Regions from separate parts of the Vibrio sp. DW001 genome, predicted to be linked through region 2. Evidence: predicted binding sites of a transcription regulator. Region 2 holds the regulator's gene; the other holds the start of a gene.
What was found. Region 2 encodes MetJ, which represses methionine synthesis genes. Its sites were predicted from a motif close to TTAGACNTNTANANGTCTAA; they were not measured.

Region 1 (15,445 bases), 680 kb from region 2:
GAGGTGCATAAAGACACCCATAGCTTTGAGGCTGCGCTAAGGTCGGCACTGCGTGAAGACCCAGACGTCATTCTTGTTGGTGAATTAAGGGACCAAGAAACCATTAGTTTAGCATTGACGGCTGCGGAAACGGGTCATTTGGTATTTGGTACTCTGCATACAAGCTCAGCGGCGAAAACGATTGATCGTATTATTGATGTTTTCCCAGGAAGTGACAAATCGATGGTTCGGTCAATGTTGTCTGAATCTCTTAAGACCGTTATTGCACAAAAATTATTGAAAAAAATTGGTGGTGGCCGAGTTGCATGTCACGAAATCATGATGGGCACACCCGCAATCCGAAATCTTATCCGTGAAGATAAAGTTGCCCAAATGTATTCCATAATTCAAACGAGCTCTTCCGTTGGCATGAGAACAATGGAACAGAGTGCGAAGCAGTTGGTGGCGAAGAACATCGTCGACATTGATGAAGTAAATAAGAAAATTGAGATGGAGGTGATGTCGTTTGGGTCATAAACCGATGGATTTTAACAAGGCTATTGATATCAATACTCTTCTGCATGAGATGAGCGTTAATAAAGCGTCAGATATATATATTACGGTCGATTCGCCCTGCCTGCAGCGTATTGATGGGCAGTTGCGTGCCATCGGAGAAAAACTGAATAAAGAGCGCGTTTCTTTTTTGCTCAATGCTCTTATGGATGATGAAAAAAAATCGGAATTTAATCGAACTAAAGAAGCGAACTTTGCGGTAGTACGCAACAGTGGCCGATATCGTGTGAGTGCTTTTTTTCAACGAGAGCTGCCTGGTGCTGTGATAAGAAGAATAGAGACAGAAATCCCTACCTTTGATGAATTGATGCTCCCAGAGATAATGAAAGAGCTTTCTGTTGCCAAAAGAGGACTCGTTTTGATTGTCGGTTCTACTGGTTCAGGTAAATCGACTACCATGGCAGCAATGACTGGATATCGAAATCAAAACAGAAGCGGTCATATTTTGACAGTGGAAGACCCAATTGAATTTGTTCATGAACATGACCAATGCATTGTTACGCAAAGGGAGGTTGGCGTTGATACTGAAAGCTATGAAGTTGCATTGAAAAATTCACTTCGCCAAGCACCAGATATGATTTTAATTGGTGAGATTCGTAGTCGTGAAACCATGGAATTTGCCATGACATTTGCCGAGACAGGCCATCTATGTATGGCGACATTGCACGCAAACAATGCGAATCAAGCGTTAGAACGTATTCTTAATCTGGTTCCTAAAAATCATAAAGAACAGTTCTTATTTGACCTATCGAGCAACTTGAAGGGCATAATTGGCCAGCAGTTGATTATAGATAAACATGGACAAGGTCGACATGGTGTTTTTGAGGTCTTACTTAATACACCAAGAGTTTCCGATCTTATTCGGCGCGGTGATCTTCATGAACTGAAACCAACAATGGTTAAATCAACAGAATCAGGGATGAGGACATTTGACCAGTCGCTTTACCAACTTGTGGTAGAAGGCAAAATCACAGAAGTTGATGCATTACACAGTGCTGATTCGGCAAATGATTTACGACTAATGATGAAGACAAATAAGGGTGAACTCAACAGTAGTGCATTGGCTGGTGTAAAGGTGGATATGGGGTAATTAAAACTCGAACTGGCGAAAATAAATGTTATTACGACACCTATTTTCGTTAGCTCCACTGAGATTCAAACCAACTTTCCAAGATAACTACCGCTGATTGACAGTCAATATTACCTTTACTCAGTGCTTTATAGCCACCCATCTCGAATAGGTCAGCTCTCGCTTCTGCTGTTGAAAGACGCTCATCATGCAGTTTTACAGAAAAACCAAACCGTCCATGTAGCCGATTAGCAAACTTCTTTGCTTTTGGGGATATGGTTTCTAATTCTTTACCGTGTAGATCAGTAGGGAGGCCAACAACAATTAGATCGGGTTGCCACTCTTTAAGCATTTTTTCAATATCCCCCCAATTTGGAATGCCGTCGTTAGCCTTGAACGCTTTTAATGGTGTTGCTGTACCCGTTATCTCTTGCCCAACGGCACTACCGATACTTTTTGTACCAAAATCGAAAGCAATAATGGTTTTAGAATTTGAACTCATTTTGTACTCTTAGTTATTGAAATTTATCGCTCCTATTGAACGACAGGTTTTTAACTGATGTTAAGCATGCCCCGTATCTGCCGACAATTGACTTGGTTCAACGCCTAGCATCTGCACGGCTTTTTCCCATCTTTCTTGTACCGGAGTTTCAAATATCACCATTGGATCAGCCTCTACAGTTAACCAGGAGTTTTCCGCTAATTCATTTTCTAGCTGTCCTGCTGTCCAACCGGAATAACCAAGAGCAACAATATAGTTGTTAGGTTCTGCTTCTGTCCCTAATACGCTCAATATATCTTTGGATGTGGTGACACTAAGGCGATCGGTCATTTGAATACTTGAAAGATATTGATCTTTCGGTTCATGAAGAATGAAGCCTCGATCTTCCGATACGGGGCCTCCGTTAAGTACTGAAGCTTCCAAGCTCTCTTTATGAATCTGTGGGTGAACAGAGTCTACATCTACTTTTTTCAACATTCCACCGACTGTAATGTTGATAGGAGCATTGACCACAATCCCCATCGCACCGTCTTTACTATGCTCGCATATATAAATCACTGAGCGATGAAAAAGCGGATCTTGCATGTTAGGCATTGCAACTAAAAAGTGGTTAGCTAAATTCATATAGACTCCATTACCCGATCATTTATTTACTCGACGTTCTATTGCATCCATCAACTTGCCTGTAATTGACACATCGAATGCGGCTTCTATTTCTTTAATACACGTTGGGCTGGTGACATTTATCTCAGTCAATCTGTCACCGATAACATCTAGACCGACAAATATTAACCCTTTCTCTTTTAGTGTCGGAGCGACAGCCATTGCTATTCTTCTATCCGTTTCACTTAATGGTCTCGCTTCGCCTCGCCCTCCTGCAGCAAGGTTACCACGGGTCTCTCCTTCTGCTGGGATACGAGCTAAACAGTATGGCATCGGTTCACCGTCGACCACTAGAATGCGTTTGTCACCATTACTGATATCCGGAACAAATGTCTGAGCCATGGCATAATTTTGCCCATGATTGGTTAGTGTTTCGATAATGACTGAGACGTTCGGATCGCCTTTCTTAACGCGAAATATTGACGCTCCACCCATTCCATCCAATGGTTTTAAAATAATATCGCCGTGCTCTTCTTGAAAAGCTTTAATTTTATCGGCCTTACGAGTCACTATTGTCGTTGGTGTGAGATCAGGGAACCAAGCGGTAAACAGTTTTTCATTACAATCACGTAAGCTTTGTGGCTTATTAACAATTAAAGCACCGTTTTCTTCAGCGCGCTCTAAAATGTACGTCGCATAGATATATTCGGTATCAAAAGGTGGGTCTTTACGCATTAAAACAGCATCTAATTCAGAAAGTTCGATGGTTTGCTCTGATTTGAATTCAAACCATGAATTAGGATCTTCTTTTAACGTGACTATTTTGGTATCTGCAATCGCGACACCTTGCTCTAAGTGAAGATCATTCATCTCCATATAGTGTATTTCGTAGCCGCGCTTCTGTGCTTCAAGCATCATGGCAAAGCTAGAATCTTTTTTGATATTAATGGACGAAATTGGGTCCATTACTATGCCTAATTTAATCATTATCTTCTCCTCTTTTTAGGGTCGCCAAGGCAGTTTAACCAAGATCGCCGAAGCGGACCTGTAATGCGGTAATTGCCGTTAATGCAGCCGTTTCTGTTCTTAAAACTCGTGGGCCTAACAGCGTTTCTTCAAATTTATATGATTCCGTCATGGCGATCTCTTCTGCAGATAAGCCACCTTCGGGGCCAATAAGTAATCTTATTTTTTTAATGGGCTCAGGTAGTGTGTTAATAGTGTATTTTGCCCTAGGATGAAGGTTTAACTTAAGCGCATTGTCTTCTTCTCCACACCACTCCTCTAATTGCATGATAGGCCTAATTATTGGAATACGATTTCTTCCGCTCTGTTCACATGCTGCTATTGCTATTTTTTGCCATTGATAAAGCTTTTTCTCAAACCTTTTGGTGTCCAATTTTACACCACATCTTTCGGAGATTAGCGGAGTGATTGTATTAACTCCGAGCTCGACAGATTTCTGGATTGTAAATTCCATCTTGTCGCCACGGGAGACAACCTGACCCAGATGAATATCTAACGGTGACTCAATACTACATTCAACCCTTGTCAGAACTTCTACAAGAACCGACTTCTTCGTGACTTCTGTAATGGTTGCAGGAAACTGTGCGTCTGTACCGTCAAATAAGAGTACCTCTTGACCTGGTTTCATTCTTAGTACGCGGCCAACATGACCAGCTGCATCTTCACCTAAAGAGATAATGCCAAGATTGTCTATGATTTCTGGATGGTAAATTCTTGGTACGCGCATTGCTGGTGGTCCTGAGGTTTATTTTCTGTTGATAACATGGATGCATTTTGCTGAAAAAACAAGGGTATTACGTTAGGTTGTTTATCCTAAGTTATTCCAGTTTGCTCTAATAACCTAACTAGGTTAATTGAATGCCTGTGTAAACGAGTTTTTGTTTGCACTCTCTGCAACTGTACTGTGCGTTGCCATGTTGTACCTTGTTATGGCGGCGAATAGTGAGTGGGTAGCAGTTGCATGGACATTGATATTCAAATGTTTTTCCTTGAACCGACGTGATTTCAAAGTTGTGTGTAGTTTTTGCACGCAATAAAAATACACGTTCCATCACCATGTTCCACTCTTTCCCGTGAGGCTTCACACGGCCAAATCGCTGGAAGGTGATTAAGTGTGCTAATTCGTGTGGGATGACCTCTTGCAAGAACTGATCTTTATTTTCACTAAAAAGAACCGGATTAAGACGAATTTCCCAGCCTTGTAGGTAAGCCTTGCCAGCGGTCTTTCCTCTTAGTTTAAAGTTGATATCAGGGATCGGAAATGATTGGCCAAAATATTGATTCGCAGTGGCAACATGATGACACAATGCCTTTTTTGCTTGATAAGTAAGCTCTATATTGCCCAAAGAAAACTCCTAAAAAAACGCCTCAGTATTATCTGAGGCGCTGATTATAAGGTGAATTCTATTTTCTTACTATGGTTTCGCGATAAGCATGCCATGTACCATAGCCAAGTATTGGAATGACAGCTAGCATTCCGACGCCGTAGGTCGCAAAGCCAATTAGGGTACCAATACAGATCATTATCGCCCAGACAATCATTGCCGATAGGTTTTCTTTTACAGCATTGAAACTTGTAAACACGGCAGTCATCATGTCTACACGCCTTTCCATCATTAACGGGATAGAGAAAGCAGAGATACTGAAAATCAACCCAGCAACTACTAAACCGATAACGGCGTTAGTAAGAAGAAAAGGAATGAAGTCAGCTAACGGTGCGCTTTCAACTTGTGGGTAAAAAACATGCACAAGAGCGGCAATTCTCATCCAAAAAATGAGAGTAACAGTGAGCAATACCGCGAATGCCCATTGAGAAGTAGAGTTTCTATTAATCGCTTTTATAGATTTAAGAAGATTAGCTTGATGACCTTTCTCGCGCTGCCAACTCGCGTCATACAGCCCAAGCGCTAAAAATGGGCCTATTAGCATAAATACGATAAGACTAGGTAACACAATAAGGTGTGATCCTTGCCACTGAGTTAATTGAACTACCGCGATTGCGGCGGCCATAAAGCAAAGCCCATAAAAAAAGCTGATGGTTGGTAGTAGGAAAAAATCTTTAATGCCCAATCTAACCCAACGAAAGGGCGCGGAAGCATCGATCTTATTGCAAGCAATCGTTCGTGCGTAGTCATGATCAGGAACATGATGTTGTTTAGATTCTTTTTTATGTAGTTTATCTGGCACAATTGTAGCCATGTGGCCTCCCTAGAAGAGATTAACAACTTGATGACCAATTCCAACAAATAGAGGTTCATTAAATCTAACGGCGATGAACCTCTATTTACAAAAATTGAAGGGATGAAAATGTTATAGCAAAGGCGCATTCGATAATGAGATTGCAACTCAGTATTATTTTCATCTAGGTTAAGTCTAGTTCAATTTTGGAGAGAGGAAAGTGAAGTGTTAAACGAATGAATTTTAGGGGAAAAATAACGAAGCCCTCAATAAATGAGGGCTTCGTTTTATATTTTAAGCTTTTTTTGAACAGAAGAAACGTTAATATTTTAGCCCAGCAAAATCGCGTAGAACATCGATTTTATCTGTCGCTTCCCAAGGGAATTCTTCACGGCCAAAGTGGCCGTAAGCGGCCGTCTTTTTATAGATTGGCTGAAGAAGGTTTAACATCTCTTGTAGGCCATATGGACGAAGGTCGAAGAACTGACGAATGGCTTTGATAATCATGTCGTGAGATACTTTTTCAGTTCCGAATGTCTCGACCATAATAGAGGTTGGATCAGCGATACCAATGGCATAAGAAAGTTGAATCTCACAGCGATCTGCAAAACCAGCCGCAACAATATTTTTAGCAACATAACGAGCGGCGTAAGCTGCACTGCGATCCACCTTTGATGGATCTTTGCCAGAAAATGCCCCGCCACCGTGACGAGCGGCACCGCCATAAGTATCCACAATAATCTTACGACCAGTAAGACCACAGTCACCCATTGGGCCGCCAATAACAAAACGACCCGTTGGATTGATAAAGAAGCTAGTCTCTTTATTTAGCCATTCAGAAGGGAGTACTGGTTTGATAATCTCTTCCATTACTGCTTCGCGCAGATCCGGTGTAGAAATCGTATCACTGTGTTGAGTTGAAAGAACAACGGCATCAATACCTACAATTTTGCCTTGATCGTATTGAAAAGTGACCTGACTTTTAGCATCTGGGCGCAGCCAATCTAGCGTCCCATTTTTACGAACTTCTGCTTGTTTTTGAACAAGAAGATGAGAATAGGTAATTGGTGCAGGCATTAATACCGCGGTTTCGTTTGTTGCATAACCAAACATGATACCTTGGTCGCCAGCACCTTGCTCTTTTGGATCCGCTTTATCAACACCTTGGTTGATGTCTGGAGATTGCTTACCGATGGTATTGAGTACAGCACAAGAGTCCGCATCGAAGCCCATATCTGAGTGAACGTAACCAATTTCACGAACGGTTTGACGAGTGATCTCTTCAATATCTACCCAAGCAGATGTGGTTACTTCACCACCAACCATGACCATGCCAGTTTTTACATAGGTTTCACAAGCAACACGTGCTTTAGGATCTTGCTCAAGGATGGCATCAAGAACAGCATCTGAAATTTGGTCTGCGATTTTATCTGGATGGCCTTCTGAAACAGATTCAGAAGTAAATAGATGTTTAGCCATAGTAGACAGCTCCGTATTAAAACGTTAAAAAAGATGCTATGTAGCATCTCTAAAAATAAGAAAATGAATTGTGCAAAAAACACGCTTAAGTAGGCGTTTTTACATCTAGACGTCTATTCTAGTATTTGAAGCTAGAAATACAAGTTTTTTTTGAACTGGATCATAGAGTGCGTGAATACAAATTTAACTAGATGAGATGATTTTCATCAAAAAGTGTTAGATATTCGTTAATAATTGGCGAGGAAATCGATTGCAGTCCTAATTTCGCTCTGAGAGAATATAGCGCCGCTATTAATTAACTGTGTTTAGGTTAACTAGCGTTCACCTTAATCAATGAATTCGTGTATCTACTCAGGAGCAGACATGCCTTCTCAACTACCTTCTCAGCAAGAGCTAGCAAATGCAATCCGTGCCCTTAGCATGGACGGTGTTCAAAAAGCCAACTCAGGTCACCCTGGCGCACCTATGGGTATGGCTGATATCGCCGAAGTACTTTGGCGTGGTCACCTAAACCATAACCCACAAAACCCAGAGTGGGCTGACCGAGATCGTTTTATACTGTCTAACGGCCACGGCTCAATGCTGATTTACTCTCTGCTTCACCTTTCTGGTTACGAGCTTTCTATTGACGATTTGAAAAACTTCCGTCAGCTACACTCGAAAACACCAGGTCACCCAGAATATGGCTATGCACCAGGCATTGAAACCACGACTGGTCCTCTTGGTCAAGGTATCACTAACGCTGTAGGTATGGCATTGGCTGAAAAAGCATTGGCCGCTCAGTTTAACCAAGAAGGTCACGACGTTGTTGACCACAACACCTATGTGTTTATGGGTGATGGTTGTTTGATGGAAGGTATCTCTCACGAGGCGTGTTCTCTTGCGGGGACTTTAGGGCTTGGTAAGCTTGTCGCATTTTGGGATGACAATGGCATCTCAATCGATGGCGAAGTAGACGGTTGGTTTACAGACGACACACCGAAGCGTTTTGAAGCGTACGGCTGGCATGTTATCCCTGCGGTAGATGGTCACGATGCAACGGCTATCAATGCGGCGATTGAAGCGGCGAAAGCGGAAACGGGTAAACCAACCCTTATCTGTACTAAAACGGTGATTGGTTTTGGTTCTCCAAACAAATCAGGTACTCACGACTGTCATGGCGCACCACTAGGCGCAGACGAAATTGTTGCAACACGTAAAGCGTTAGGCTGGGAGCACGGTCCTTTTGAGATTCCATCGGAAATCTATGCGCAATGGTCTGCAAAAGAAGCAGGCGCAGCTAAGGAAGCAACGTGGAACGAGAAATTTGCAGCTTATGAAGCAGCATATCCAGAGCTTGCAGCAGAATTCAAACGCCGCGTAAACGGTGAGCTACCAGCAGAATGGGAAGCAAAAACGTCTCAAATTATCGCCGACCTTCAAGCCAATCCGGCGAACATCGCTTCACGTAAAGCGTCTCAAAATGCATTAGAAGCGTTTGGTGAAATGCTACCTGAATTTATGGGTGGCTCGGCTGACCTTGCGCCTTCAAACCTCACCATGTGGTCTGGCTCTAAGTCAATCACACCGGAAGATGCATCAGGTAACTACATCCATTACGGTGTGCGTGAATTTGGTATGACGGCTATCATGAATGGCTTAGCCCTTCACGGTGGTTTTGTTCCTTACGGTGCGACCTTCCTGATGTTTATGGAATACGCACGTAATGCCCTACGCATGGCTGCATTGATGAAAGTGCAGAATATCCAGGTTTACACGCATGACTCCATTGGTTTGGGTGAAGATGGCCCAACGCACCAACCGGTTGAGCAGGTTTCTTCTCTACGTTTGACACCAAACATGAGCACATGGCGCCCATGTGACCAAGTTGAATCCGCCGTGGCTTGGAAATTCGCTATTGAGCGTAAAGATGGCCCAACATCGCTTATCTTCTCTCGCCAAAACCTAGCACAGCAAGAGCGCGACGCGTCTCAGGTGGCTAACATTGCTAAGGGTGGCTACATACTGAAAGATTGTGACGGTAAGCCAGAGCTTATCCTTATTGCCACTGGCTCAGAGATTGAACTTGTTGTTGCAGCTGCCGCGCAACTGACAACAGAAGGCAAAAAAGTACGCGTTGTCTCTATGCCTGCAACGGATGTGTTTGATAAGCAAGACGCCGCTTATCGTGAAGCTGTTCTTCCTGCTGACGTAAGAGCACGTGTTGCTGTTGAAGCAGGTATTGCTGATTTCTGGTACAAGTACGTTGGTTTTGACGGTCGTATTATCGGAATGACCACCTTTGGTGAGTCTGCTCCAGCGGGTGAACTCTTCAAGATGTTCGGCTTTACAGTCGAGAACGTGGTTAAAGCCGCGAATGAAGTGCTAGCGTAACGTAATAAAGAAGCCAAGTTAATGATTAACTTGGCTTCTTTATCTAAAAGTGCTCTTAAATTCATCACATAAAAATCTGAGAAGATTTCGCAGCTTAAATTAAATGAGGATGATACTTTGCAAGGTATCCATGTAGTTTATTTGGTGATAGGGAGTTTATTGTCTGCGTTTGGGCAGGTTTTATTAAAAAATGGAGCGCATGGTAGCAATAAATTGTTTGATTTTGTTAATATTTCAATTGTATCTGGATTATCTCTATATGTGTTAAGTGCTATAATATGGATTTATGTATTATCTAGTGAAAGCTTAACTAGAGTATATCCATTTACTATTCTGACACTAATAATAACATATATGTTAAGTATGTTATTATTAAGCGAACAACCGACATTGCGAGAATTTTTCGGCATCGGTATAGTTATGATTGGATTATATCTTGTGGTAAATTGATATAAAGTAAATGAGGTTATTTTTTATATCTTAGATAAGATAAAGTTATATTTTCTCTCCTCCCTCTACTTACATTTTCCAATATGACTCCAGAAAATAAGGAAACGATAGAAATGACGGCAATACTACTTGACAGTATGGCAGTCGGAAACCTTGGTACGAGACCGGTGTGTAAGAATTCATTGATTACTGGTACACCAATAAATATTGAAATAAATGACAGTAATATTGATATAGAACCAAAAAACAACAGAGGTTTGATGTCTCTAATTAGGAAGAAAATAAATTTTAGTATTTTCCATCCATCAGAAAATGTTTTTAATTTACTTTTTGTACCTAGTGGTCTTGAATTGTAATTTGTTGGTAATTCCTTTATTGGAAATTTGTGATGAAGAGCATGGACGGTCAGTTCAGTTTCGATTTGAAAACCATCACTGAATACAGGGAGAGTCTTTACGAACCTGCGCCTCATAATTCTATATCCAGAAAAAACGTCTTTTAAATTAGCTTTAAAGAAATAATTAATCAATAGTGAGAATGCTTTATTACCTAATATATGCCCTTTTGGATAAGAGTGAGATTCTGTAGATCGAGCTCCAATAACCATGTCTATATCTTCAGTAATAAATATATTCAGTAATTGAGGGATAAATGAAGGATCATAAGTATTATCACCATCAGACATGATATAGATATCTGCTTCAATATCAGAAAACATTCTCCTTACCACTTCACCTTTCCCTTGTTTTGGTTCTTTTTTTACGATCGCTCCTGCTGAAATAGCTTCTGATACTGTATTGTCAGTTGAGTTATTATCGTATACATAAATAGTACACTCTGGTAATACGGAGTAAAAAGAACTAATTGTATCACCTATAGCTCCTTCCTCGTTAAAGCAAGGTAGTAATATTGCGATATCTAATGAAGATAGTTTATTGTTACTTATCATTATAAAACCTCATATAATAAGATGTTATTTTTACTTGTGTCGATCAATTTGATCCAAGTAGGGAAGGTTTTTGTATATAATTGATTGATTAAACTGTTTTTATCACTGTTCTTCAATAATACTTCAGTAGAAGGTTCATTGCCAATGATCACATATTTTATATGGTTTGATTTTATTAAGTCATATGCATTTTTTTCATTGTCAGTTGTGAAAATATTAATCATCAATGAATTTCCAACGATGTTTCGATGATAGGGTGCTGAAATAATTGAATTGGTTGTTTTTGCGATAATTACCGCACCATAGTCAATTGGTGCAAGAATTTTGCTTTCAATAATGGCATTTTTATCTAGTAGATTAGTTATTTCCGTCATTTTTAATCTATCGTTATTATTTTCTTCAAAGTAAATGGAATGAGAATATCCAATTATTAACGGGAAAACTATCGGAATGCAAAGTATGGCTATTGTCAATTTTATTATGAAGTGTGATGTTGTCTTCATTAAATTAATTGCAAAAACTGCTTGAAGAGGGGTTGATGCTAAGAAAACCAAAGTAATGGTTCTTATTTGCCAAAAAATAGGAACAAAAAGCAATGCAATAAATAGGATATAAAGTAATTTTAACTGAATATTTTCTTTGATATAAAAAATAGAAAGAAAAGCGGGTAGGAAAAAAAACAAAATAGACACTTGGCCAGAAAATTCTCCGGTTATCATGTAGTCAAGAATAGATCGAGCTTCACCTACGTGAGATAGCCAAAATTGTACCAGTAGTTCTGGATAGCCATAGTATACCCCTAGAACAACTTCCGGTGTAAAAATAAGGATAGACATAGTCGCTATGATTGTAAGTATTGTGAATTTCGTCCATCGAAATTTTGCACCATAGACCTTGATGGATAATTCACAAAATACATAAGATACGAAAATACAAAATACATACATCCAAGATATGCTGTCGACATAAGATGTAAGTACATCATTGAATGGCCGGTGAATGATCAAGAAAATCGTTGTAAAAATTGTGCTCGCAACGCAGACTATTCTTGCATAATAAAGGTAGCGTACACTTTCTAAATACCCACGTATTACGAGTAATGTCATTAAAACAAAATAATAAATGATATTTTCTAATCCAATCCAAAAGGACAAAGCAATGATAATGCCTTGTATAAAAGCGAGCCTGTTGACTTTTGCGTCACTTTTCTTGAATGGAAATAGAAGCATGAAAATGGAAGCGAGGGTGATTTGAATATTATGATGATCGATGGAGCCTGGGATAAATTTAATCATAGGATAAGCGGTGACAAAAAAAACTATGGTAAATATCGCATACTCTTTTTTTGCAACTCTGATACAGAACATCCCTAAAGAAACCAAGGTTATCCAGAGATATATTAAGGGGGTAATCGATATAGCAATATGACTCGAAAATTCTAAGTTAAAAAAAAATGAGAATAGTAATGTAATACTGGCGGGTAATAAATCTGGTACGCGTGACCAGTGGATAAGCTTACCGTCTTCGGGATTGAATTGATCAATCGCACCTATGTCCCAAATCTTAGTTTCAATCCAATGAGTGAATTGGAAGTACCTCATGTAGTCGTCATTGTCTAAGAGTTCTAACGTACTAATGTTAGGCCAACTAGAATAGATAGAAGCGACTGAAATCACCAGCCAAACTAGAGTAATAGACCAAATTATGGGCGCATAAGTCTGCCTATTAACATGTGTCAGCTTTGATAGCATGGAAGTGTTCTCTGTCTTAGAGTTAATGGGCGGAAAATTCCTATATAAAATAGCAATACATGATTATCTTTTACAATAATATTATCCTAATGTCGAAGGTGATTTCCTGTATTATCGTTTGGTTTAAGTTTTGTGGAGCATCGTGATGCTAAGAATAGCAATTAATGGCTTCGGCCGGATAGGTCGTAATGTGCTGCGTGCGCTTTATGAAAGTGGTAAAAATAACCAGATTCAAGTTGTTGCAGTAAATGAGTTGGCACAACCGGATGCGATGGCACATCTGCTTCAATACGATACTAGTCATGGACGTTTTGGGAAAAAAGTATCTAACGACCAAGAACACCTTTTTATCCATCATCAAAATGGTGAGTTCGATTCGGTTAGAATTCTTCATTTAGCGGATATTGAGTTACTGCCGTGGAGAGATCTGCAAGTCGATATTGTTTTAGACTGCACGGGTGTATATGGAAATAGAGACGATGGGCTCAAACATATTGCTGCAGGCTCAAAAAAGGTACTATTTTCTCATCCAGGAGCAAACGATCTAGACAATACCATCATCTATGGTGTTAACCATGAAACACTTCTGGATAAGCATAATATTGTGTCAAATGGATCCTGTACAACTAACTGTATCGTACCGATAATCAAAGTATTAGATGAGGCATTTGGAATCGATTCTGGCACCATCACCACAATTCATTCATCGATGAATGATCAACAAGTTATTGATGCTTATCATCCGGATCTGAGAAGGTCTCGCTCTGCTAGCCAATCAATTATTCCTGTTGATACGAAACTTCATAAAGGAATCGAAAGAATATTTCCGAAATTTTCCAACAAATTTGAAGCAATTTCGGTACGAGTACCGACTGTAAATGTGACAGCAATGGATTTAAGCGTCACAATCAACACAAAAGTGAAAGTTAATGACGTAAATCAAACCATCATAGAGGCATCTCAGTGTACATTACGTCACATTGTTGACTATACTGAGAAGCCTTTAGTTTCGATCGACTTCAATCACGATTCACACAGTGCAATCGTGGATGGTTCGCAAACTAGAGTGAGTGATGGTCGTCTAGTGAAAATGCTAGTTTGGTGTGATAATGAATGGGGTTTCGCCAATAGAATGCTAGACACTACTATTGCAATGCTGTCGTGTAAAAAGTAGCTTAAATAATTTATTTGCCCATTGAAATAAATGGAATCTACCCCCACATGACATAGCAGTTAAAGAATTTCTATGCTTGGTATATGCCGAGCTAAACAAACTTTCTTAAATTTATAAATCGAGAGGACAAACAATGTCTGTAATCAAGATGACTGACCTGGATCTAGCAGGTAAACGTGTATTTATTCGTGCTGATCTAAACGTGCCAGTAAAAAACGGTAAAGTAACTTCTGATGCACGTATTCTAGCATCACTCCCTACTATCAAGATGTGCCTAGAAGCAGGCGCCAAAGTAATGGTTACTTCACACTTAGGTCGTCCTACAGAAGGCGAATATGCTGAAGAGTTCTCTCTAGCACCAGTAGTTAACTATTTAAATGATGCACTTGATTGTGAAGTAAAACTTGCAAAAGACTACTTAAACGGTCTTGAACTAAACACGGGTGAGCTTGTTGTTCTTGAAAACGTTCGCTTTAATAAAGGCGAGAAGAAGAACGAAGAAGAGCTTTCTAAGAAGTATGCGGCGCTTTGTGATGTATTTGTAATGGATGCGTTTGGTACTGCTCACCGAGCTCAAGCTTCAACTCACGGTGTTGGAACCAACGCACCAATTGCTTGTGCAGGTCCTCTTCTTGCTGCAGAACTTGAAGCATTAGGCAAAGCGATGGACAATCCAGCGCGTCCTCTTGTTGCTATCGTTGGTGGTTCTAAGGTTTCAACTAAACTAACCGTTCTTAAGTCACTCTCTAAAATTGCGGACCAGCTTGTTGTTGGTGGTGGTATTGCGAATACATTTATCGCAGCTGAAGGTCATAATGTAGGCAAGTCTTTATACGAGGCAGATCTAGTTGAAACCGCTAAGATATTGATGAAAGAATGTGCAATCCCTGTAGCAACTGATGTTGCTTGTGCAAAAGCATTTGATGAAAATGCGGAGGCGGTAATTAAGCATGTTTCTGAGGTTCAAGATGACGACATGATTTTTGACCTTGGCCCAGATTCTACCGCGGTTCTTGCTGACATTATCAGCAACGCTAAAACCATTCTTTGGAATGGTCCTGTTGGCGTATTTGAATTCAAGAACTTTGAAGCTGGCACCGCTGGCATCTCTAAAGCCATTGCTGATTCAGAAGGTTTCTCTGTCGCTGGTGGTGGTGATACCCTTGCTGCTATCGACAAATTCGGTATTAAAGCAGATGTTTCTTACATCTCAACAGGTGGCGGTGCATTCCTTGAGTTTGTTGAAGGCAAAGTACTTCCTGCTGTAGCAATGCTAGAAGAACGTGCTAAAGCATAATGATTTATGAAGGCGGGAATATACTCTCGCCTTTGTGTTTGC
Region 2 (15,445 bases):
CCTGCATTTTCTAGTTCCTCAGGCCAACGAGCCGTCTTGGGTTTTGTTTCTGTAGAAACAATCCAACCTTTTTCATCCAAGGTTTTTAACACTGAACTGGAGATCGCTTCATCAATCATTTGCTGATGTGTTATCGGACCATTTTCAAGTAAGTGCATTACCTTGGCTTGTTTCACGGCGCGACCAAGACCACTCATTAATTGATTTTTGCCCGTTTCAGTGATCTGCCATTCTATAAGCGAGGCAAATTCAGCAGCTTTGCCCTTTCTTAGAGCCGTTGGTAGCGCATTACTAAGAGTTTCGCCCAAAGGGTACTGGTAGAATTGACTGCACCAATTAAGAAGTGTGTAAAGGTTATCAGGCCAAATAGGCTCGACATCTAATACTTGCTTGATGCTTTTTAGTTGATTTATTGGGAAATCAGATTGATGAACCATTGCAGTAACTATTCCAACAAGTGTTTGCCTACCAAATGAAACGGATACACGACCACCGATAACCGGAAATTGATGAGCTTGAATGAGATAATCAAACCTCTTGTCTAGCGGCACTGGTAGGGCAATTTGAGCAATGGTTGGACGCATTATTGATGAGTAGTCAGCTTAATGAAACGAGGGGGATAGTGTAGTTGATGCGCAATGTAATTACGAGAGATGCTCATTGGCTGGAACGAAAGTGTCATACTACGAGGGGGAAGTGGTAGACAAAAATGTGCGCAGAGCGAGTCATTTAGGCGCGAAAAGAAGAATTTGTTGAAAAAAGATTCAAATAAGTTGATTCCAATGGCGTGTTTCATTAGTATACTGCGCCTTGACGGTATATCAATTTATGCCAATTTGTGTAAATACGTGTGGTGTTCGGCTTAGAATCGAATGGCGACACGGCCTATAATGAGGTTTTCCCATGAAAACAGGTATCCACCCAGAATACAAAGCAGTTAGCGCAACTTGTTCTTGCGGTAATTCTTTTGAGTTTAACTCAACTCTTGCAAAAGAATCTATCCACCTAGACGTATGTGACAAATGTCACCCGTTCTACACTGGTAAGCAACGTAACGTTGATACTGGCGGACGTGTAGATCGCTTCAACAAACGTTTCGGTGCACTATCTAGCAAGTAATTGCTATGTTGTAATTCCGAATAAAAAAGGACGCTTATGCGTCCTTTTTTTGATCTCACAGTAAAATAAACTTTATGACTTAAACCTTTTTCTATGTAGGAAGTTTTGTCGCGATCATTTACTATCTATCTGAATACCAAAAACCTCCCCTGCCAATTACAACTGGAAATAAATCTGATGTCCGAAGACACCCAACAAGATGACTTTCGTCAACAAGCACTTAATTATCACGCTTACCCGACTCCAGGTAAGACGGCGATAGCACTCACTAAACCTGCCGATTCTGCTGAAGATCTAGCGCTGGCATATAGCCCCGGCGTTGCCGAGCCAGTACGGGAGATAGCACAGAATGTTGATAACGTGTACAAGTACACGGCAAAGGGTAATACGGTTGCTGTCATATCTAATGGTACTGCTATTTTAGGTTTAGGTAACTTAGGTCCAATGGCGTCAAAGCCAGTGATGGAAGGTAAAGCTCTGCTTTTTAAGCGGTTTGCTAATTTAGACGCCATCGATATTGAAGTTAAGCACCGGACTACTGAAGAGTTTGTAAACACCGTCGCAGCCATCGCGGATACCTTTGGTGGTATCAATTTAGAAGATATTAAAGCCCCGGATTGTTTTGAGATTGAACGTCAACTTATCGAGCGTTGTGATGTACCTGTGTTTCATGATGACCAACATGGTACTGCAATTGTTACAGCAGCAGGCATGCTTAATGCCATAGAGCTTCAAGGTAAAACGCTTGAGGAATCAACCATCGTCTGTCTTGGTGCTGGTGCTGCCGCTACAGCATGTATGGAACTTCTGATTAAATGTGGCGCTCAGCGTGAGAAAATCTACATGTTGGATCGCAAGGGTGTTATCCATACTCGTCGCGAAGATCTAAATGAATATAAAAAAATGTTCGCCAACAATACAGACAAACGTACGTTGGAGGATGTTATTGAAGGTGCTGATCTGTTCTTAGGTGTATCAGGGCCAGATCTGTTACCAGCTGAAGCATTGAAATTGATGGCTGATAAACCCGTTGTATTTGCTTGCTCAAATCCAGATCCTGAAATTAAACCCGAGATTGCACACCAAGTCAGAGATGACTTAATTATGGGGACGGGTCGTTCAGACTATCCAAACCAAGTAAACAATGTTATCTGCTTTCCGTTTATTTTCCGTGGCGCGTTAGATGTGCGTGCAAGTGAAATAAACATAGAGATGAAATTGGCCGCAGTTGAAGCGATTCGTCAATTGACTAAAGAACCTGTACCGGAAGGTGTATTGAAGGCTGCTGGGGTAAGTAAACTTGAGTTCAGTAAAGAGTATATTATACCAAAGCCAATGGACCCACGTTTGCTTCCACGTGTTGCCAGAGCCGTCGCGGTAGCCGCAGTAGAGTCTGGTGTTGCGAGAATTGAACTACCAGAGAACTACATGTGCTAAAAGCGCTTCAAAATAGAAGACATAGATTTTTTATCTCATAACCCCGTCATTCCTGAGAAAACAGGAATGACGGGGTTATGAGTATTAAGTAAATAGAAAAGTAATCGCGCTTGTGCAATTAATTCAATTGGGTGAAGTACTTTCCCAACTGGTTAATTATTCTTCGTCAAACGCTTCAAATTCAATTCCCATTTCTGTCATTAATTTTTTAACTTCAGTTGGAATATCATCAGGACGATCTTTTCTCAAATCTTCATCTGTTGGTAATGGTTGACCCGTATAAGCGTGCAAGAATGCTTCGCAAAGCAGTTCGCTATTCGTTGCGTGTCGTAGGTTATTTATCTGACGACGAGTTCGCTCATCAGTCAAAATTTTCAAAACTTTCAGAGGGATGGAAACGGTGATCTTCTTAACTTGCTCACTCTTTTTTCCATGTTCTGCGTATGGACTTATGTATTCGCCATTCCAATCAGCCATTGCTCACCTTTGTCAAAATAGTCATAAAACAATTATGGGATAGAATTCTAGCGGGATTTACTGCCATAAGCAAAGACATATAGACGTCTAGAGCTATTGACGTCTTAAAAAACTACCAGTAAAGTGTCTTGTTATTAATTCTAACGTTCGAGATTCAGTTATAGTTAGCGGATAAAGAAAAATGATAACTGAATTGATCGCAAAGGAAAGCTAGCACATGAAACAAAAGAAACCCGCCACTATCGCCGTTCGAACGGGCATTGAATCTGACTCTCAGTTTCATGCCGTTGTGCCTCCAATTTACTTGTCTACCAATTATAGCTTTCCAAGTTTTGGTGATGTGCCTAAATATGATTATACCCGTTCAGGAAATCCAAATCGGGGCATGTTAGAGCAAACCCTTTCCGATCTTGAGTCGGGAAAGGGTGCGGTAGTGACTAATTGCGGAACGTCGGCGTTAAACCTCTGGGTTTCTACTTTTATTGGGCCTGATGACCTTATTATTGCACCGAATGATTGTTACGGCGGTACCTACCGACTTTTTAATACTCGGGCTCAAAAAGGGGACTTTAACGTTTTATTTATTGATCAGTCCGATCTAAGCGCACTGGATGAAGCATTAGCTAAAAAACCGAAACTGGTGCTACTAGAGACGCCGTCTAATCCATTGGTTAGAGTGGTTGATATTCAAGAAACGTGCGAGAAAGCGCACGCTGTTGGTGCGCTGGTCGCAGTCGATAATACCTTCATGACACCTATATACCAAAAGCCTATAGATCTAGGTGCAGATTTTGTGATTCACTCTACAACCAAATATATTAATGGTCATTCGGACGTGATTGGGGGAGTTATCGTCACCAAGACAGAAGAACATGCTGAAGAGCTTGCGTGGTGGGGAAACTGTATTGGGGCGACAGGTACGCCGTTTGATAGCTACATGACGTTACGCGGCATACGAACTTTAGGTGCTCGGATGAGAATTCATGAAGAGAGTTCTCGAGAGATCCTAGCTTTTCTCTCAAAACAGGACCTTGTAGGCACTATATATCACCCAAGTTTGCCAGATCATCCGGGCCACGAAATTGCGAAAAAGCAGCAATCTGGGTTTGGTTCTATGTTGAGTTTTGATTTTAATGGCCCGATGGATAAGCTCAAAGAGTTTGTTGGCGCTTTATCGCTCTTTTCACTAGCAGAGTCGCTTGGTGGCGTAGAAAGCTTAATCTGTCATCCTGCCTCGATGACACATCGAGCAATGGGTGAAGAGGCCTTAAAAGAAGCGGGAATAGCACAAACACTGTTAAGGCTATCGGTTGGGCTAGAAGATAGTGAAGACCTTATCGAAGATCTTGATAATGCATTTAAAAAAGTTCAGGAGACAGTTTAAATGACCGTTATGCGCCAACTTCATAAATTTGGTGGAAGTAGTTTAGCCAATCCAGAGTGTTATAAACGAGTAAGGAATATTCTTGCCGAGTACTCTCAAAGTGAAGATTTAATTGTTGTTTCTGCGGCTGGAGACACGACCAATCAACTCATCCATTGGCTGAGTGCTCTAAAGAAAGATGGACGAACGGCACATGAAATATTGATGGAATTGCGTCGATTTCAGTCGGATTTGATACAGCAGTTAATGGATGAACCCAATAAAATGTTGGAGCATCTTCATACCGAGTTTTCTGCCCTAGGTGATTTACAAGCCCCATTAACATTAGAGCAAGAAGCCGAGGTTCTTGGGCTTGGTGAAGTGTGGTCTTCAAGGTTGCTTTCACAACTCTTGTGTCAAGCAAAAATGGCGGCAGTTGCTATCGACTCACGTGACTTTTTGAGAGCGGATATCGGCACGCAACCAGAGGTTGATCGTTCAAGCTCATGGCCATTATTGAAAGAAGTATTGGCACAGCATTCTCAACACCGATTAGTGATTACAGGTTTTATGGCCAAGAATCGTCAAGGGGATACGGTTTTGCTTGGCCGAAATGGTTCTGATTACTCTGCCACTGTCATTGGTGCATTAGCGGAAGCTGATAGAGTGACCATTTGGAGCGATGTCTGCGGTGTCTATAGTGCCGATCCTCGAAAGGTTAATGATGCCTGTTTATTGCCTCTTCTACGCTTAGATGAGGCCAGTGAGCTAGCTAGGTTGGCGGCACCTGTGTTACATAGCAGAACACTGCAACCCGTGGCCCAAAGTGCAATGGATTTAGAGCTTAGATGTAGTTACCAACCAGAAGCCGGCTCAACCAGAATCGAAAGAGTACTGGCTTCGGGTAGAGGGGCAAAGATAGTGACCTCCCTTGATGAAGTTTTGCTTATTGAGCTGATATTTAGCCACGCACATGAATTTGAAAGAGCCAAAGAAGAAGTGTTACAAAGACTCCAACGTGCTCAATTACAACCGTTGGCTTATGAAGTCCAAGCGGATCAAGGCGAGCTGCTTCTTGCTTACACAGCAGAAGTCGCATCTGGTGCCCTTAGTTATCTACATGACTCGGCAACGGAGGCAGATATTCGGCTTAAAGAAGGCTATTCAATGGTCGCCGCTGTTGGTGCTGGTGTAACGAAAAACCCGATTCATAGCCATGGCTTTTATCAGCAGTTAAAAAATGCACCCGTCGAATTTATGTGTGAAGCGGAATCGGGTTTGAGCTTAGCGGCCGTTTTACGTACGTCTAACACCTCTGTTTTAGTTCAGGGAATTCACACTCAACTCTTTCAGGCACAAAAGCGAGTTGGTTTGGTTTTATGTGGTAAAGGCAATATCGGTTCTAGTTGGCTCGAACTATTCGCTAAACAGAAAGGTGAAATAGAAAAACGTCGAGGTATGAGTTTTGATTTAATAGGTGTAGTGGGTAGCCAGACATATTGGATGAATATGGCCGGTATTGAGGCCTCGAGTGTACTTAGTCGTTATGAAGATGAAGCAATAGAAAGTGATGGTAATGAATGGCTAGAGCAACTCAGTCACCAACAAGAGTATGATGAGGTAATCGTATTAGACGTGACGGCGAGTGAAGCGGTATCAATGAAATACCCCGATATTGCTGAAAAAGGCTTACACCTAATTTCTGCCAATAAAGTGGCGGGCTCTGCTTCAAGTGAGTTTTACCATAAAGTACAGGATGCATTTGCAAAAACAGGGCGTCATTGGCTATATAATGCAACCGTGGGTGCAGGGTTACCGATCAATCATACGGTTCGCGATTTGCGCGAAAGTGGCGATGAAATCACCGCATTCTCTGGCATATTTTCAGGTACTCTATCGTGGCTTTTCCAACAGTTTGATGGGTCTATCCCATTTAGCGAATTGGTTGAATTGGCTTGGCAACAAGGGTTAACGGAACCAGATCCTCGTTGCGACTTAGACGGGTCAGATGTAATGCGCAAACTCATTATTTTGGCGCGTGAGTCAGGGTTGACGATTGAACCGGAGAGCGTAAAAGTGGCCTCTCTTGTTCCGGACGAGTTGAAAGACCTGTCCATCGATCAGTTTTTTGATCAAGGTCAGTTACTAAGCGAACAGTTAGCCGAACGCCTAGAAAAAGCACAGCGTGAAGACAGAGTACTGCGCTATGTGGCTCGTTTACAAAAAGGTGGTAAGGCAACCGTAGGCATTGAGGCACTAAATAAAGAGCATGCATTGGCTAACTTGCTTCCCTGTGACAATATCTTTGCGATAGAAAGTGCTTGGTATAAGGACAACCCGTTGGTGATTAGAGGACCAGGTGCGGGCAGAGAAGTGACCGCCGGGGCGATTCAATCGGATATTAATCGATTATCAAATCTGTTTTAAATATAAACGCTAGCCACTGTCTTTAAAGGGGCAGTGGCGGTTTTACTTATCATTGCTATGGATGTATCGATCTATCTCCAGAGTCGAATTCATGTTAACCAACCTTAGTACATCCGACATAACTCTTGAATATCTCTCACCAATATCATGAAAAATTTTCATGAACATCATGTTGACATTAATCTCATTTCATTACATTCTACAGACATATAGACGTCTAAACGTCAAAACGGAAATACAAATTCGATCAGCCCGAATGAGAGAGAACTATGAGTTATTCACACGCTAGTCATCTAGATGCCTTAAATCAGAATATCGCAGAGCTTGGTGATATTAATGTCTCTTTTGAATTTTTTCCGCCAAGTAGTGAAAAAATGGAAGAAACATTGTGGAACTCTGTGCACCGTTTGAAAACACTTCAACCTAAATTTGTGTCGGTTACCTACGGGGCAAACTCTGGTGAACGTGACCGTACCCATTCTATTATCAAAGAAATTAAAGATCAGACAGGCTTGGTGGCCGCGCCACATTTAACCTGTATTGACGCAAGCCGTGATGAGCTTATAGGTATTGCGGATGACTATTGGGCAAATGGTATACGCAATATCGTCGCACTACGCGGTGATATTCCAGCTGGTGGTGGTGTTCCAAATATGTATGCATCGGACTTGGTTACTCTGCTCAAGTCACGACATGATTTTGATATCTCAGTGGCGGCGTTTCCAGAGGTTCACCCAGAAGCAAAAAGTGCCCAATCAGACTTGCTTAATTTAAAAAGAAAGGTGGATGCAGGTGCTAACCGTGCAATTACTCAATTTTTCTTTGATGTTGAAAGCTACCTAAGATTCAGAGACCGTTGTGTGAGTGCGGGTATTGACGCAGAGATAATACCGGGAATTCTGCCCGTTTCTAACTTTACGCAAGCTTCTCGTTTTGCCGCAATGAATAACGTGAAAGTACCGGGTTGGATGGCACAGCAATTTAGTGGTTTAGAAGATGATCCAACAACTCGCCAATTGGTTGGTGCTAGCCAAGCTATTGATATGGTAAGAATTTTAAGCAGGGAAGGCGTAAAGGACTTTCATTTCTATACTCTTAATCGTGCTGAAATGACTTTTGCGTTGTGCCATACATTAGGAGTAAGACCAACAAGATAAACGGTAATAAATAAAAAGGGTCGATGTTTTCACATGAGCCCTTTTTATTTAAAAGCAAAGACTAGAACGAAGCCGTTTTAGTCCATGGATTTCAATTCAGCAACAACTTCCTCCGCCCAATCAATCCAAGCTTCACGTATTAATAGGTTACGTCTTAAAGTAAGGCGTTCTAATTTAGCGTGCTTGTCTAGCTTAGTTGGATCACCATAATAAGTCGCTTCAATCTCTTTGTAATGACTGACTAGCTGTTTAGATTCACCAATAAGTATAGATACTTGTTCTTTGAAAGGAGCAGTAGGTTGGATTGCGCAAGCCATTAACTTAGCGCTGAACTCATCTCTTATTGTTGCTTGTGCTGTTGGTTGCTCAAACCATTCACCGAGTGCACGGCGCCCAGCTTCGGCAATGGAGTAAATTTTTCTATCTGGTTTGCCATCCTGAGGATGTAAAACACAGGTGACGAGTTCATTTTGAGCCATTTTATTGAGCTCTCGATAAACTTGCTGATGACTCGCTTTCCAAAAATAGCCGATGCTATATGAAAATTCTTTGGTTATATCATATCCGGTAGCATCGCGAGTGCTTAAAACGGTAAGGATTACGTGTGGTAATGACATATCTTAAATCCAATAATTAGTAATACAAATAACTCACAACTTTGAACTGCTTCCGTGCTTTTTGTGACACTAATTATTTTGCAGTTCAGAATAACGACAGATCTGCTTATTAGCAGTTCAGAATAACGACAAATCTATGTTTGTTCGTCATTCCCTATCTTCAGCCGAATTCCACCTAGATACTTGCGGAGTTTGATTCCATATTATTATGCCTGTTATGAGTATAGTCGATCTTTGGGGCACAACGGGGCGTAAGCATACCACTAAATTTTGTTGTAAAAATAAAAAAAAAGGGCAAATTGTCTCAAAAGGATGATAAACCTCTCGAATTGGATTGCAAACAGAACAGTATGCTGTTTTATTTGGTCATACTGTCCCATTTCTGGTCTTTTACTCTACCCAGTGTTGCGCATGCCAGCAGCAATACCTGCTATTGTCACCATCAATGCTTCTTCTAGTTCTGAAGAGGGTTGATCTGACTGGCGAGTTCGGTATAGAAGCTCAGCTTGAAGAATATTCATAGGCAAAACATAGACGTTACGCAATCGGATAGATTCCAACCCCCATGGGTCGCTCTGCATCAAGTTTTCGTTGTTCTCAACATTGAGAACGGCCTTAATATCTTTTTGCAGTTGGTCCCGTAATTGATCGCCTATTCGCCAAAGTGACTTGTCCGTTAGCCTCTGATCGTAATATCGAGAGATTTCGATATTGGTTTTGGTGTACACCATCTCTAACATACCAAGGCGAGTAGAGAAGAAAGGCCATTCACGACACATCTCTTCTAATAGGTTCTGGTGTCCTTTGTCGATTGAGTACTGTATCGATTCACCTGCACCCAACCAAGCGGGTAGAACCAATCTATTTTGGCTCCATGAGAATATCCATGGAATCGCCCTTAGACTTTCGACTCCACCGTTAGGATTTCTTTTTGATGGTCTCGATCCGAGAGGAAGCTTGCCTAACTCTCGTTCTGGGGTCGCCGCTCTAAAGTAAGGAACGAAATCTGGCTCCCCCTGAACGATTGAACGGTATGCTTCACAAGAGACTTGTGACAAGACTTCCATTAGGTCGCGCCACTCTTGTTTCGGGCTTGGGGGCGGTAAAAGGTTGGCCTCAAGAATCGCGCTGGCGTAGCGGTTAAAGCTGTTTACCGCGATATCCGGTAACCCAAGTTTAAAGCGGATCATTTCCCCTTGTTCCGTTACACGCAACCCCCCTTTTAAGCTTTTCGGTGGTTGAGAAAGTAACGCAGCATGTGCTGGCGCACCACCACGGCCAATGGTGCCTCCACGGCCATGGAAGAGTGTGAGTTCGATGTTGGCTTCTTCACAAACACGTACTAAAGCATCCATGGCACTATATTGGGCCCAACCCGCAGACATAACCCCTGCATCTTTAGCTGAGTCAGAATAGCCAATCATGACCATTTGGTGGTTTTGGATAAAACCTCTATACCAATCAATCTCGAGCAACTGTTTGATGACGGCTTCTGAATTATTCAAGTCATCAAGTGTTTCAAATAGTGGGCATACGTCCATACGGAACTGACAGCCAGATTCTTGAAGCAGTAAGTGAACGGCTAACACATCCGATGCGGTGCGTGCCATTGAAATAACATAAGAACCGAAAGCTTCGCGAGATTGACTCGCAATTATCCTACAGGTGTCTAAAACTTCTTGTACCTGTTCAGAGGGTTGCCAGTTACGAGGCAAAAGTGGACGTTTTGAACTTAATTCATTGACTAAAAAAGAAATTCTATCTTGTTCATTCCAATGGTCATAATCGCCAATACCTAAATAGCGAGTAAGTTCAGATAGTACATCTGAATGGCGAGTGCTCTCTTGGCGGATATCTAAGCGTACAAGATGGACACCAAATGCTTTAACTCGACGAAGGTTATCTAGCAATGCTCCGTCAGCTATGACGCCCATTCCACATTGATGCAATGATTGGTAGCAGGCGTAGAGTGGATCCCATAATTGGCTTACATTCTCTAATATGGCTTTGTTAGGGACGTCGGTTTTGTTTACTTTCGCATCCAGTACTTCGAGCGTGTCTGTGAGTAGTGTTCTTATCTGTTTAAGTACAGCACGGTAAGGTTCATGTGCATCACCAGCTAGTTGTCTTAATTCGTTTGTGCATTCGATCATTGAAAGCTCACTGACGAGCTCAATGATGTCGGTTAGGTAGAGGTCGGCCGCCTTCCAGCGTGACAGATGTAGAACCTCATGAGTAATCTCGTGGGTAACAAATGGGTTTCCATCTCTATCGCCACCCATCCAAGAAGAGAAATGAATCGGGCGAGCATCAATAGGGAGCCCTTCGCCAAGGTAGTCAGTTACTCTGTCATTGAATTCACGCAGAAACTCGGGCACGGCTTGCCATAAGGAGTTTTCAACAACAGCGAAGCCCCACTTAGCTTCGTCAAGCGGTGTTGGGCGTTCTTTACGCATATCATCAGAATGCCAAGATTGAGCTATCAGCTGTTCTAATCGACGTTCTTGCTTTACACGTTCTCTAGGAGATAGGTCACTAAGTTCGAGCTGTGAAAGGCACTTATTAATCTTCACCAATTTATTTATCATGGTGCGACGAGCTATCTCTGTCGGATGTGCAGTAAGAACCAGTTCAATATTGAGATCTTTAATTGACTGTGCAGTGTCTAATTTGCTCACACTGTTTTGCGTGAGCTTTGAAAATAGTGTGTGGATGACGTCTGGTTCGCAGATATTCGCATCGCAATGGCGAGAAATCGTATGGTATTGCTCTGCTATATTCGTTAGGTTTAGAAATTGGTTAAAGGCCCTTGCAACCGGATTTAACTGGTTATCTGGTAGGTTAGATATTACCTGAATGAGTTCTTCACGAGCTTCTTGATCGTTTTCTCTCTCGGCAGACTTTGAAAGTTGGCGTATCAGTTCGACTTTTTCTAAGATCTCTTCGCCATGCGCATTCTTAATTGTGTTGCCAAGTAAGTGACCTAGTGTTCTCACGTTACTTTTTAAAGCAGCATATTTCTCGTTCATTTCCTTTCTGCCTCGTAATTTAATTACAGTGTATTTTCTTCCCAGTTGTACAATCTAGCTAATATCTGTGCTTTGAGTCAAATAAAGACAAAGGCACAATGATTTTAATGGTGTTAATTTGACTGGGATCATGTCTAGAACAGATGCCATGTATAGGGTTGTGAAATAAAATTTCACAACCCTATACATGGCATCGAAAGCATAAGTTCAATAATGAAGTCTTATGATTAAAGATTAGAAGCAATACTGACGAATTGCCTTAGAAAGAATATTAATAGTTGGGTCGATAAATTCAAACGCTAAGAATTCATCGGGCTGATGGGCTTGATCTATAGATCCTGGACCTAAAACCAATGTTGGGCACAACTGTTGTAAAAAAGGTGCTTCAGTACAATAGTTTACGGTCTCTGATTCCATTCCACATATGGCTTCCATCCCTGCAATGAAACTGTGTTCTTGTGATGAATGTTGATGGGAAGAGTGTTCGTTGGAACATTCATACCCTGGGATAGGTTCATGCAAAGGGCGGATCTCAATACGGTTCGGCCATTTCGCTTCCACTTCTTTTAACGCACCGCGCAACATGTTGTCTAGGCCATCAAGGCTTATTCCAGGCAGAGGTCTTACATCGTAATGGAGCTCACAACAACCACAAATTCGGTTTGCACTATCTCCTCCATGGATATGCCCTAAATTTAACGTTGGTGATGGAATAGCAAATCCTGGATGGTGGTATTCTTTCACCAACTGGTTTTTTAGCTGCATTAGGGCATACATTACCTCATGCATTATCTCAATGGCGTTAACGCCCAATGCTGGGTCTGAAGAATGGCCAGATTTGCCGGTGACTCTGATTGCATTGGCTACATGTCCTTTGTGACCGCGAATGGGTACCAGACTAGTTGGCTCACCGATAATACAATAATCCGGTTTTATCGGAGCATCATCGGTAAAGTGACGCGCGCCGAGCATAGTTGTTTCTTCATCACATGTCGCCAGAATATACAGAGGTTTAGTTTGATTTTTCCAATCTACTTTTTTTACCGCTTCAATAATGAAAGCGAAGAACCCTTTCATATCCGCAGTACCTAGCCCATAAAAACGGTTGTTTGATTCGGTCAGTGTATGTGGATCAAAACTCCACTGTCCTTGATCAAAGGGGACTGTGTCAGTGTGTCCTGCCAATAACAAGCCGCCTTCGCCTTGACCCCGTTTAGCAATTAAGTTGCATTTGCCTTTTTCAACCTCAACCACATCCACTTCAAAGTGCATCTGTTTTAACCAATCAGCCAATAATTCGATGACTTGGCTATTCCCTTCATCCCAACTTGGGTCTGTTGAACTGATAGAAGAGGTCGAAATGAGTCCCTTGTATACATCGATAAATTTAGGTAATTGCATATTATCTTCGCTTCTCCTATTGACAGATAACCATTAAGACGTTAAAAAGCATATTAAATCATTATTTATGAATAAAAAACCGAATAATGACGTTTTTTGAGTATGAATAGTCAAGTTTGACTGTCGTCAGTTACCCAAATATTTGGATAAGTTAAGATGTTAAAAACCACAATTATTGGTGCAAGCGGTTATACCGGAGCGGAACTCGCTCTCATGGTCACAAAACATCCAGAGCTAACGCTAACAGGATTGTATGTTTCCGCCAATAGCCTAGACGCGAATAAAAAGATTAGCGCATTACACGGTAAACTTTCTGGTGTTGTTGAAATGCTCGTTCAACCTTTGACGGACGTTCAAGCTGTCGCCGAGGCGTGCGATGTTGTTTTTCTTGCGACGGCTCACGAAGTTAGTCATGACTTGGCTCCAGAGTTTTTGGCACAGGGTTGTCAGGTTTTTGATTTGTCTGGGGCGTATCGCGTCCAAGCCGATGACTTTTATTCCCAATATTATGGTTTTGACCATCAACATTCTGATCTACTTAAAGGCGCGGTATATGGCCTCGCTGAGTGGAATGAGGAAGCGATCAAAAATACAGACCTCATTGCAGTTGCGGGTTGTTACCCCACCGCTTCACAACTCGCGATAAAACCACTGGTTGAAATGAACATGTTAGACCTCAATCAATGGCCAGTTATTAACGCGACAAGTGGTGTAACGGGTGCGGGTCGCAAAGCGAGCATGAGCAATAGCTTTTGTGAAGTGAGCCTACAACCTTACGGGCTGTTCAGCCATCGGCACAAACCTGAAATTGCGTCTCATCTTGGCTGCGATGTAATTTTTATTCCACATTTAGGTAATTTTAAAAGAGGCATCTTAGCCACGATTACAATGAAACTTGCTGTTGGTGTAACGGCTGAAGATGTGAGTAACGCCTTCGAGAAAGCCTATCAAAACAAACCTGCAGTTCGCTTAAAGCAGCAAGGTATTCCCAAGGTACAAGATGTAGAGTGTACACCTTTTTGTGATATCGGTTGGAAGGTGGAAGGTGAACACGTCATCGTTGTCTCGGCTATCGATAACCTTTTGAAAGGCGCATCTAGCCACGCGATGCAGTGCTTAAATATTCGTAACGGCTTTGAGCCGCTTACTTCGCTTCTGTGAGAATAAATATGAATCAAAATCTAAAACCATTAGTGATTAAGCTAGGCGGCGCAGCACTTTCAAGTACCGACACTCTAGGCAAGCTTTTTAACGCTATTGATAACTATAAGCATCAGGCAAATAGGGAACTCGTTATCGTTCATGGCGGGGGTTACCTTGTTGATGAACTGATGGAAAAGCTTCAACTTAAGACAGTGAAGAAAAATGGGTTACGGGTTACACCTTATGACCAAATACCGGTTATTGCGGGCGCATTGGCTGGGACTGCCAACAAATCACTGCAAGGTGAAGCCGTCAAAAACGGACTCAAAGCCGTCGGACTTTGCTTGGCAGACGGTGGTCTTTGTACGGTGGAAGAGTTGGACCCTGCACTCGGCGCAGTAGGTAAAGCGAGCGCCGGTGACCCGGCGGTGGTGAAAGCGATATTAGCCACAGGTGCATTACCTATTATTAGCTCGATTGGCCTAACGGACAAGGGCCAGATGATGAACGTGAATGCCGATCAAGCCGCGGTCGCCGTAGCAAGCGCTTTAGACGCAGAGCTAGTGTTGCTTTCTGATGTCAGTGGCGTATTGGATGGAAAGGGGCACTTGCTGCCCAACCTAGACAAAACTCAGGCACAGGCCCTGATTCAAAGCAAGGTTATTACAGACGGTATGATCGTCAAAGTAGAAGCGGCACTTGATGCCGCTAACGAACTTGGCAGACCAATTGAAGTTGCAACGTGGCGTTATCCAGACAAATTAAGCGAATTATTCGCAGGTAAGAGCATAGGTACGCAGTTCTTGCCGCAGTAAAATTTAGATAAACATAATTTTTAACACAACAGAATTTATACCCGATGTACTGACCGCCAGAGCAGTCCGGGAGAACAGGAGAAATACAATGAGCAAGATTGAAGTAAAAAAAGTAGTCGTAGCCTATTCCGGCGGTCTAGACACATCAGTAATCATTCCATGGTTGAAAGAGAATTATAACTGTGAAGTGGTCGCTTTTGTGGCGGATGTTGGACAGGGTGCTGAAGAGTTAGAAGGCGTTGAAGAAAAAGCCCTCGCTTCTGGCGCGTCTGAAGTCTATATAGGAGACCTTAAAGAAGAGATGGTTAAGGATTATATCTATCCTTCTTTAAAAACGGGTGCATTGTACGAGGGTAAATATCTTTTAGGTACCTCAATGGCTCGCCCAATAATCGCTAAGGCGCAGGTTGAGTGCGCTCGGAAGGTTGGTGCGGATGCACTTGCACACGGTTGTACCGGT

Region 1: metK (methionine adenosyltransferase) is a predicted target of MetJ. The motif match lies at 7,507-7,526, and genes of this name have one in related genera.

The regions. Positions count from the first base shown of each region.
Region 1 is NZ_CP091975.1:417,685-433,129, forward strand. It holds gene L3V77_RS02080 (type IV pilus twitching motility protein PilT) at 1-516, shown strand, start outside; gene L3V77_RS02085 (PilT/PilU family type 4a pilus ATPase) at 521-1,642, shown strand; gene ruvX (Holliday junction resolvase RuvX) at 1,692-2,123, opposite strand; gene L3V77_RS02095 (YqgE/AlgH family protein) at 2,184-2,747, opposite strand; gene gshB (glutathione synthase) at 2,766-3,713, opposite strand; gene rsmE (16S rRNA (uracil(1498)-N(3))-methyltransferase) at 3,748-4,479, opposite strand; gene L3V77_RS02110 (SprT family zinc-dependent metalloprotease) at 4,598-5,098, opposite strand; gene L3V77_RS02115 (DUF2189 domain-containing protein) at 5,157-5,951, opposite strand; gene metK (methionine adenosyltransferase) at 6,252-7,409, opposite strand; gene tkt (transketolase) at 7,773-9,782, shown strand; gene L3V77_RS02130 (glycosyltransferase) at 10,249-11,181, opposite strand; gene L3V77_RS02135 (hypothetical protein) at 11,181-12,932, opposite strand; gene epd (erythrose-4-phosphate dehydrogenase) at 13,078-14,106, shown strand; gene L3V77_RS02145 (phosphoglycerate kinase) at 14,240-15,403, shown strand.
Region 2 is NZ_CP091975.1:3,517,400-3,532,844, reverse strand. It holds gene priA (primosomal protein N') at 1-584, opposite strand, end outside; gene rpmE (50S ribosomal protein L31) at 904-1,119, shown strand; gene L3V77_RS16125 (malic enzyme-like NAD(P)-binding protein) at 1,297-2,556, shown strand; gene metJ (met regulon transcriptional regulator MetJ) at 2,713-3,033, opposite strand; gene L3V77_RS16115 (O-succinylhomoserine (thiol)-lyase) at 3,251-4,417, shown strand; gene L3V77_RS16110 (bifunctional aspartate kinase/homoserine dehydrogenase II) at 4,418-6,823, shown strand; gene metF (methylenetetrahydrofolate reductase) at 7,093-7,980, shown strand; gene L3V77_RS16100 (PadR family transcriptional regulator) at 8,058-8,597, opposite strand; gene ppc (phosphoenolpyruvate carboxylase) at 8,993-11,626, opposite strand; gene argE (acetylornithine deacetylase) at 11,861-13,027, opposite strand; gene argC (N-acetyl-gamma-glutamyl-phosphate reductase) at 13,184-14,188, shown strand; gene argB (acetylglutamate kinase) at 14,197-14,985, shown strand; gene L3V77_RS16075 (argininosuccinate synthase) at 15,074-15,445, shown strand, end outside.